3 linked regions of the Jeotgalibacillus aurantiacus genome follow. The protein of the gene in region 2 interacts with the protein of the main gene of each other region in a pairwise test. Links are inferred from orthologs where the notes say so. Each region holds a gene or a part of one and is shown on either strand. Other genes may lie near its edges.

Region 1 (3,117 bases), 150 kb from region 2 along the record:
TAATTCATACTCCACCAACAGATCCCGTATATCAGGTGTTGTCATACCGGATTCAATGGAAAGGATGAAACGGGTCGTTGCCGGAGCTTCTCCTTCAGCAGTCTCCTCTGCCGGAGTTTCTTCTGCAGCTGCAGCTTCTTCTGCAGCGAGTGCCCTGTCTTCCCACTCTGTAAGTTCCTGCTGTAGGGTTTCGTATTCTTCGTTAGACAGGATAACATCAGTTTCTTCTATTAAAGTGTTTTCATCCGCTGACTCTCCTGTCAGTTCATTTGCACTGTATAAGAGCAGGGAGGCGGAAATAAATCCGATTCCCAGTGTACGCATTGATCTTTTATCCATATCGATGCCTCACGATCTGTTTTTGATCAGGGTTTTGACTTCGCTGACCGGCAGAGATGATAAGTTTGAAATCTGCTCAGCTTTTAACCCTTGTTTATGTAGTGATAGGACCTGATTTACAATGATTTCATTGACAGGTTTTGATTTTTTTACAGCTGTTTTTACGGGTCTGCTGTTTTCAATCATGAGTTCTTCTTCAAGCAGTTTCGTCCGTTTTTTCAGCTGATAGAGCTCCTGATAAAGGTTCATGGAAAGGTCCTGCAGCTCTTCTTCATTTTGCTTAGATCGGTCTTTTATGAAAAATGAAATGATCAGAAACAGCATTCCGATACCTGCCGTCACAACATATGTCCACTCCATTGTCATCACCTCCAAAAGTTTACGGGTATAATTGTATCATGTCTTGTAAGGCAGGGAATATAAGGTGAAAATAAAAAGTGTAATTCATGAAATGACAGTAGATTTTTTTTATTGTTAATGGTATTATTGAAAAGTCGTATGAATCGAAATGAAGTTATGAAATAGCATTTGAATGTTTGGAGGGAAAATAAATGCGTGTAAACATTACTCTTGCTTGCACTGAAACTGGTGATCGCAATTACATCACTACGAAGAACAAGCGTAACAACCCGGATCGTATTGAACTTAAAAAATACAGTCCACGTCTGAAGAAAGTGACGCTTCACCGTGAGACAAAATAATGATCGTTAAACCGAAAATGTGCAAAAGCATTTTCGGTTTTTTTATACTTACTGAAAGTGTTAACCAGCTATTTTGAAACCAACGTGAGAATGAAAAGGAAAAGGGTGATGACTTTGGATAAGAAAGACCTGAGAAAAACGATGCTTCAGCGTATGAAAGACCTTTCAGGTGATGACAGAATCCTTTTAACAGAAGGTGTTCATGAGCGTTTGTTTCAAACAGATGAATGGAGACATGCTCAAACGGTCGGTTTAACGGTTTCAACCGGATTCGAATTAGAAACGCGACCTGTGATTGAACGTGCGTTTCAAGATGGAAAGGCAGTTGCTGTGCCGAGATGTATTCCATCCCGAAAAGCACTCGTTTTTCATGAAATTCAAGACATAACTGACGTTAAACCATCCTTTTTCAACTTACTTGAGCCGCCTGAATCACTGCCGGTTATACATAAAGATGACATTGATCTGTTAATTGTTCCAGGACTCATTTTTGATCGTGCAGGATATCGTATCGGGTTTGGTGGCGGATATTACGACCGTTTTTTGACAGACTACAGAAAGATGACAGCTTCATTGTGTTTCCGTTTTCAGATTATGGATCAGATTCCCCATGAGACTCACGATATTCCGGTGAATAAGCTGATAACCGACTGAACAGTTCAGCAGCAGGGTGAGTTCTGATGGGAATTGATATAATAAAATAAAATGTGCTCACAGAGAAAGAGTGATAATCATGGAAGGGAACATTGATTACTATTACTGGAAAACGGCGTATGATCTCATTGTGAAGAAAAATTACCGGGTTGCGACTATGTCACCATCTCATAATGAAATCTGGCTTGAAAGCCCTGGGCGTTCTCCGAAAAGAGTGGTCAGGCTTGTTCGTCATGATTTTGACTGGATGAACAGGTTAAAAACGGATCTAGCACAGATTCCCGAAAAAGTTGAAAGGGTCAGAAGACTGATCAGAGCAGGAAAAATTGAAGCTGACAACATTTATTTCTCGCGTTTTGAGCCTGTTGATCATCAGCAGGAAGTCCTTGAGGCATACAATCAGCCTGATCGCCGGACGCCTCTATATCATACGCTCGTTACAATGGATTCAAATCCGGCTGATGTGGGCATCCGGAAACCACTTTCTTCTATTGACTATCCTTCTTCTTATGAAGGAATGGATCTTGAAATCGACCGGCTGAAATATGCTGCGCTGCTCCGCGCAAAAGAACAGAATGAACAGGATCGGGCTGTTTTTGACAATGCAAAACCTTTACTTGCCTATATGTTCATATTTTTGCAGGTTGTTATGTTTTTCATACTTGAGCAGGCAGGGGGGAGTACAAACCCTTACGTTCTGATCGAGTATGGTGCTAAATATAATCCTCTGATCATTGAAGGTGAGTGGTGGAGACTGATCACACCAATTTTTCTCCATATCGGTATCCTGCACTTACTGATGAACTCACTGGCTCTTTATTTCCTGGGTCCTCTTGTTGAAAGAATCTATGGGCGATTCCGCTTCCTGCTCATTTACCTTACAGCAGGCTTTACCGGGTCTGTCATGAGTTTTCTGTTTACAGAATCAATCTCAGCAGGAGCGAGCGGTGCGATCTTTGGCCTGTTTGGTGCGCTGCTGTATTTCGGTATCCGGAAGCCGGGACTGTTTTTCAGAACAATGGGTGCGAATGTACTTGTTATTATTTTAATCAATCTTGTGTTTGGATTCTCCATTCCTGGAATTGATAATGCAGGGCATATTGGTGGTCTGCTTGGCGGATTTCTGACAGCAGGTGCAGCCGCACTGCCAAAAAGCCGTTCAAACGCCGGTATTCAACTCATCTTTGCACTTGGGGTCATCATCGTTTCAGGAGCAGCTTTATTTCTGGGGTATCCTTAATATCCGGCTTTGCCGGACTACATAAAATACAGCGGATTCAATTGAGATTATAAAGGGTTTTCATATATACTTATAAGGTACTTTTCAGATGGAGGATAGTAATGGAACTGAAAACAATGTTTGATGTTCAGCAGCTTCTGAAACGGTTTGGCTTATTTATTTACGGCGAAAACCGAACTTCAA
Region 2 (2,952 bases):
CAGCAGTTGAATACAAACCGTTCAGCGGTGGAGTCGCTGCGATGCATATCGGCTATAAGAAAGCGCAGGACAATCATGTCAATTAGGTGGAAGCAGAATGAAATTAACGATGCTTTACTCATTTTTAAAATCGGATATTGAAGTAATTGAAGAAGAATTAAACCAGGCGATCGACTCAGATACCAGTCTTCTGAAAGATGCATCATTGCATCTTTTAGAAGCCGGGGGTAAAAGGATTCGTCCGGTTTTTGTTTTGCTGTCCGCAAAAATCGGCAACTACGATATTCACAAAGTAAAAAACGTCGCTGTTGCCTTAGAGCTGATCCATATGGCATCCCTCGTCCACGATGACGTCATAGACAACTCGGACATGAGACGGGGCCGAAAGACCATCCAAGCAGAGTGGGATAATCAGGTTGCAATGTATACCGGTGATTATATGTTTGCACGGGCGTTAAACTATATGACCGCGCTCCGGGATCCCGAAGCCCATAAGATCCTGTCCAATGCCATCGTAGAGCTCTGCCTCGGTGAAATCGCTCAAATTGAAGACAAATACCGTTTTGATCAGAACCTTCGTGATTATTTCAGAAGAATAAAGCGCAAAACGGCACTTTTAATTGCGGTTAGCTGTCAGCTCGGGGCCGTTGCAGGTGAAACGGATAAAGAATCTCAAAAGCGCTTATTCTGGTTTGGTTATTATGTAGGAATGGCCTATCAGATTACAGACGACATTCTTGATTTCACCTCAACAGAAGAAGAACTTGGAAAACCTGCAGGAGGCGATCTGCTACAGGGAAACATCACGCTTCCTGTCTTTTTCGCAATGGAAGATGATAGGCTCAGACGAAAAATACTGAGAGTTCATGAAGAAACTTCTCCAAATGAAATGAAAGAACTCATTGATCTGATTAAAACATCAGATGCCATCACGCAGTCAGCTGAAGTCAGTCAGCGATATCTTAAAAAGGCACTGAAACAGCTCGATGGCCTTCCGGCTTCAAGAGCAAAAAAATCATTGCGAGATATTGCACTATTTATCGGCAAAAGAAAGTATTAAATTGGAATGAAAACGTTGCCAAATCTCCGGATGAATGATAATCTTTTAGAGGGTTGATTTCAGCCCATTCTACATAATTGGGGGATTTGACAGTGGAAAAAACTTTTTTAATGGTTAAACCGGATGGTGTACAAAGAGGTCTTATTGGCGAAGTTGTAAGCCGCTTCGAAAGAAAAGGTTTCAAATTGGCAGCTGCTAAGCTGATGGTTATTCCAGAAGAACTTGCCAAGCAGCACTACGGCGAGCATGCAGAACGCCCGTTTTTCGGTGAGCTTGTTGACTTTATTACATCAGGACCTGTGTTTGCAATGATCTGGGAAGGTGAGGACGTTGTTAAAACAGCCCGCCACATGATGGGGTCAACAAAACCAAGTGAAGCAGACCTTGGTACAATTCGTGGGGATTTTGGTCTGACTGTAGGCAAAAACATCATTCACGGATCAGATTCACTTGAAAGCGCAGAACGCGAAATCGGACTATTTTTCGGTGAAGAATCAGCTCTCAGCTATTCAAAACCGGTTGAAGAATGGATTTATTAATACCTAATTACTCTTAAAAGCGCCTCCTCAGGGCGCTTTTTAATTTGTTTAAATTATTGTAATTCTAAAAGCAGGCAATAGAGCAGGAGGTCCATCCGGAGACTCCTGCGGCAGAGAAGCGACAGGTGAGACAGCATAGTGCGTAGCTCTAGCTGACTCAGCGCGCGGCCAAGGAAAAACGGAGGCGACTCGTTCATCTTTGACTTATGACTTCGAGGGGCTAGTCGCTGGAGCTAGACAACGGAAAGCGTAGGATAGATCTCCTGCCGGGTTTTTTCTTTAATAAATTTAAAGATATGTATTAAAAAAATGGCGGGACTCATCCGGAGACTCCTGCGGCAGAGAAGCGACAGGTGAGACAGCGTAGTGCGTAGCACTAGCTGGCTCACCGCGCGGCCGCGGAAAGCGCAGGATGAGTCCCGCCCTGTTTTTTTTACAATATTTCAGAAAAAAATCACTAAACAGTGAATTATAATAGCAATTAACCCATCCTTTTCTTATACTTTAACTAATCCATTTTTACTAAAATAAACGAGGTGCGGCTATGACACAGGACTACACTGAATTTGTAACCTTTATCAACAAAAAAACAGGAATCGATCTTTCTTTATATAAAGAAGCACAAATGAAAAGACGCCTTACATCTTTATATGAAAAAAAAGGATACGGCTCATTCAGGGATTTTTCAGATAAGCTGAATGCAGATCAAGCCTTACTTGATGAATTTCTTGACCGTATGACGATCAATGTGTCGGAGTTTTACCGGAATGCAAAGAGGTGGGAAGTTCTGCAAAACAGGATCCTCCCTGAACTTCTGAAGCGCAGCAGTAAATTAAAAGTATGGAGTGCTGCCTGTTCGACAGGGGAAGAACCCTACTCACTTGCCATGGTCATGTCAACGCATCAGCCGTTAAGCCAAATTTCCATTACCGCATCTGATCTTGATAAAATTGCACTTGAAAAAGCCAAGGTAGGACTGTACGCTGAACGCGCCCTGGCTGAAGTACCGTCTGACATTAAGCGAAAATACTTTCTTCAGCAGGGGGCCTTTTATAAGGTGTCGGATGAAATTAAGCGGGTAGTGAGCTTTAAACAGCAAAACCTTTTAAATGACCGTTTTGAATCAGGTTATGATCTGATTGTGTGCAGGAATGTCATGATTTATTTCACTGAAGAGGCAAAAGATGCGCTTTATCATAAATTCAGTCAGGCTTTAAAGCCGGGTGGGATTCTGTTTGTCGGGTCAACCGAGCAGATTTTTAATCCGTCCAGATACGGATTTGAAACCGCAGATACGTTTTTTTACCGGAAAATATAGTTCGTTTCGCAAAAGCGCTTTTTAGACTACATAGT
Region 3 (3,186 bases), on a different replicon or contig from region 2:
AGAACGGTCAATGGCAGCCGCTGCTGTTTCAATAATTTCAACCGATCCGAGCATTCCTGTTTTCACAGCATCTACACCAGTAGAAAGGGCTGTGTCGATTTGCGCTTTCAAGGTCTCGATTGGAAGCGGGTGAACGTTGTGGTGCCAGTGATTGGCAGGGTCCATCGTTACGACTGTTGTGAGCGCAGTCATACCGTAAGTGCCGTGTTCCTGGAATGTTTTAAGGTCAGCTTGAATGCCTGCGCCGCCACTTGTATCTGAACCTGCGATTGTTAATGTTTTCTTTAAACTCATTGCTTGTCCCTCCAAAATTGATTTCCCCTATCATATCATGGGAAATGGAAGTTTGAAACAATCGGACATTTCCCGGGAAATATCGTCTTCTTTTGACAGAAATGTGGCAGTCTCTAAATGGTTTTTTGCTGAAAAAGCGGTCTATATTTCAATGGTTCGCGGTTTTCCGTATAATAAAAGAATGGTTTCAAAAAAACGGTAGCAGGTGATGGAATGAGAGGATTTTTATTTGCAGTATGGCGTTTAAGAAATATTTTATTTCTTCTCGCAGTTATCGTCATTGTTTCAGTGGTTTCGATCGCTTCATATATGTGGATTACAGGAGATAACGAAGAGGAGAACTCAGAGGTTTTTGTTGAGCAGGTACGGGATATGAATGCCCTCGCTACTTCTCAGGCTTTTATTAAGGCAGTAGTTGAACAGACAGACAATCAGCTGTTTGGTCAGGATATTAATATTAATTTTCCGGGAACACAGCGCCGTTTGCTTCTTGTTGTGCCGGGTACCGTATTAGCAGGTGTTAATCTGGATCAGGTGACGGAAGACGACCTTGTTGTAAACGAGGAAAACAAAACGGTTGAGCTGACCCTTCCGAAAGCTCAGCTGCTTCAGGAGCCGGCCCTTCAAATGGATAAGGTTGAAGCATTTTCGGTTGAAGGTATTTTCCGCAGTAATGTGAACTGGGAAGAAGGCTTTGAAATTGCTGCAGAGGCACAGGCGATGATGGAAGAGGAAGCGATTGAACAGGGGCTTTTAACGCAGGCTGAAGAAAATGCCGAGCGGGCACTCACGGAGTTTTTCGATTATACAGGGTATGAAGCAACGATTATTTTCGAAGAATAGGAGTTGAGAAGAATGGCGGTTAAGATCAATAATGACTGGCAGGAACTGCTGCAGGACGAATTTGAACAACCGTATTATAAAGAGCTCCGGGCATTTTTGAAAAAAGAATATGGATCGGAAACGATTTTCCCTCCAATGAATCACATATTTGAAGCGTTTCAACGAACGCCTTTTCATAAAGTAAAGGTGGTCATTCTTGGACAGGATCCTTATCATGGACAGGGTCAGGCGCACGGGCTGAGCTTCTCTGTGCAAAAAGGTGTCAGAATTCCGCCGTCACTTCAGAACATTTATAAAGAGCTGGAAGAGGATCTTGGGATTCAACCTCCCCGTCATGGTGATCTCACGAAATGGGCGGAAGAAGGTGTGTTATTATTAAATACGGTTTTAACCGTGCGTGAAGGACAGGCGCATTCTCACCGGAATCAGGGCTGGGAGCGGATAACGGATAAAGCCATTGAATTGCTGGGTGAGAGGGATGAGCCCATGGTGTTTATTTTGTGGGGGAAACCGGCCCAGCAAAAAGAGGGTCTCATTAATGAAATGAAGCATTTTGTCATTAAGGCTCCACATCCAAGTCCACTATCGGCGCATCGCGGATTTTTTGGCAGCAGACCGTTTTCGAAGGCCAATGAATTCCTGAAAGAGAATGATATTGAACCAGTTGACTGGACTTTATCCTAAAGAGGAGGCACCCGCATGGAATCAAAGCGTATTAACTGCAGTGCCTGCAAGTATTACTATGTAACATGGGACCCCCGTTTTCCAAAGGGATGCAAAGCGCATGGCTTTAAAACAAAGCATCTGCCATCGCTTGAAGTGTTCCGGGCATCCGGACAGCCATGTTATGCATTTGAAAAGAAAATTTTAAAAGAAAAAGGGAGAGGATAAGATGTCAATTTCCTATGACCGGCTTCTCCAGAAGATCGAACAGGAAGCAAAAAAGGCAAGAGGGACAAGCGGAGCAAGGCAGCGTGAATATTTGCACTCCATTCGTACGCTCTGTGATTTGGCATTAGAGGAAGGTGTGAATCCTGTCAGTGAGCCTGTTGTTCAGACGGCTTCCTATCAGGCTCCATCAAAACCCGCTCAGCTCAGTCTTCAGGACAAGCCGCTTGAAACAGAAGACGGCTCAAACGGTGATTCACTTTTCGATTTTTAACAGAAGGGACGTAACTTGAAATGAAATTATTTATTATAATCGGAGCCATTAATGCTTTCTTATCAGTCGCACTAGGCGCATTCGGGGCACACGCACTTGAAGGCAGAGTAGAGCCGAAATATCTCGACACATGGAATACAGCCGTACAATATCAGATGTTTCATGCAACAGGTATTCTAATCATCGGTATTCTTGCAGGCAACCTGCAGGCATCCGGCCTGTTAAATGCAGCAGGATGGCTGTTCCTCGTGGGCATTATTTTCTTCTCAGGCAGCCTGTATATTTTAAGTCTGACAGGTATCAGCGTGCTTGGCGCCATCACACCAATCGGCGGCGTAGCATTCCTCGCAGGCTGGGTATGCCTGGTCATTGCAGCAGTAAAACTCATGTAAAAAAGATGTCCGCTGTGGCGGGCATCTTTTTTGCGTTTATTCAAGGTGGAAAACCGTGATTTTTTCTATGAGTTGTTTAATAACGGTAAAGAGTGGTCAAATAACGGAAAAAAGTGGTCTAATCAAGCAAAAGAGTGGTCAAATAACCTGAAAGAGTAGTTAAATAACCCGAAAAAGTGGTCGAATCAATGCTGATTGAATGCCCACTTCCGTATTTATATGACTGCAAAAGATGAGTCTTGCCCGATTTCAAACCACAAATATTGATTTATTTATTACATCAGAAAACCAACTTACCGGTTCGTCACACCGTTATAAGGATAAGCATAGTTTATCTCCCCATCAAACGTTGCGTAATCCATATACAGAAGCGGCAATAAATAACGCTGATTTGTTTTTGGGTCACTCAAAATGAGATGATCACGTCCTGCAGCTTCAATCACACCTTTAAAAATCTTTGCATTCCACTCACGGTTATTTTCAAATGTCATATAA

The links.
Region 1: the proteins of ndk (region 2) and H7968_RS05030 interact in binary tests that used the Escherichia coli proteins (3 or more experiments, as listed by UniProt). The link is inferred for Jeotgalibacillus aurantiacus from one-to-one orthologs.
Region 3: the proteins of ndk (region 2) and H7968_RS01810 interact in binary tests that used the Escherichia coli proteins (3 or more experiments, as listed by UniProt). The link is inferred for Jeotgalibacillus aurantiacus from one-to-one orthologs.

The regions. Positions count from the first base shown.
Region 1 is NZ_JACNMS010000002.1:58,410-61,526, forward strand. What follows is about bases 6-2,921. They hold H7968_RS05030 (5-formyltetrahydrofolate cyclo-ligase), read left to right. Parts: upstream 6-1,148; coding sequence 1,149-1,694; downstream 1,695-2,921. Other genes in these bases: H7968_RS05015 (hypothetical protein), read right to left, coding at 6-339; H7968_RS05020 (hypothetical protein), read right to left, coding at 349-699; rpmG (50S ribosomal protein L33), read left to right, coding at 891-1,040; H7968_RS05035 (rhomboid family intramembrane serine protease), read left to right, coding at 1,774-2,921. Also shown: more of H7968_RS05015, read right to left, coding at 1-5; more of H7968_RS05035, read left to right, coding at 2,922-2,934; H7968_RS05040 (YqgQ family protein), read left to right, coding at 3,036-3,117. UniProt on the Escherichia coli protein: Involved in the removal of 5-formyltetrahydrofolate.
Region 2 is NZ_JACNMS010000002.1:207,837-210,788, forward strand. Bases 1-2,875 are described here. They hold ndk (nucleoside-diphosphate kinase), read left to right. Parts: upstream 1-1,152; coding sequence 1,153-1,599; downstream 1,600-2,875. Other genes in these bases: H7968_RS05805 (demethylmenaquinone methyltransferase), read left to right, coding at 1-86; hepT (heptaprenyl diphosphate synthase component II), read left to right, coding at 98-1,060; H7968_RS05820 (CheR family methyltransferase), read left to right, coding at 2,144-2,875. In the rest of the region: more of H7968_RS05820, read left to right, coding at 2,876-2,917. UniProt on the Escherichia coli protein: Major role in the synthesis of nucleoside triphosphates other than ATP. The ATP gamma phosphate is transferred to the NDP beta phosphate via a ping-pong mechanism, using a phosphorylated active-site intermediate.
Region 3 is NZ_JACNMS010000001.1:384,645-387,830, reverse strand. The notes cover bases 1-2,985. They hold H7968_RS01810 (uracil-DNA glycosylase), read left to right. Parts: upstream 1-1,149; coding sequence 1,150-1,821; downstream 1,822-2,985. Other genes in these bases: gerQ (spore coat protein GerQ), read right to left, coding at 2,985-2,985; H7968_RS01795 (DUF423 domain-containing protein), read left to right, coding at 2,320-2,691; H7968_RS01800 (YwdI family protein), read left to right, coding at 2,030-2,299; H7968_RS01805 (uracil-DNA glycosylase), read left to right, coding at 1,837-2,028; H7968_RS01815 (DUF4230 domain-containing protein), read left to right, coding at 508-1,137. In the rest of the region: more of gerQ, read right to left, coding at 2,986-3,186. UniProt on the Escherichia coli protein: Excises uracil residues from the DNA which can arise as a result of misincorporation of dUMP residues by DNA polymerase or due to deamination of cytosine.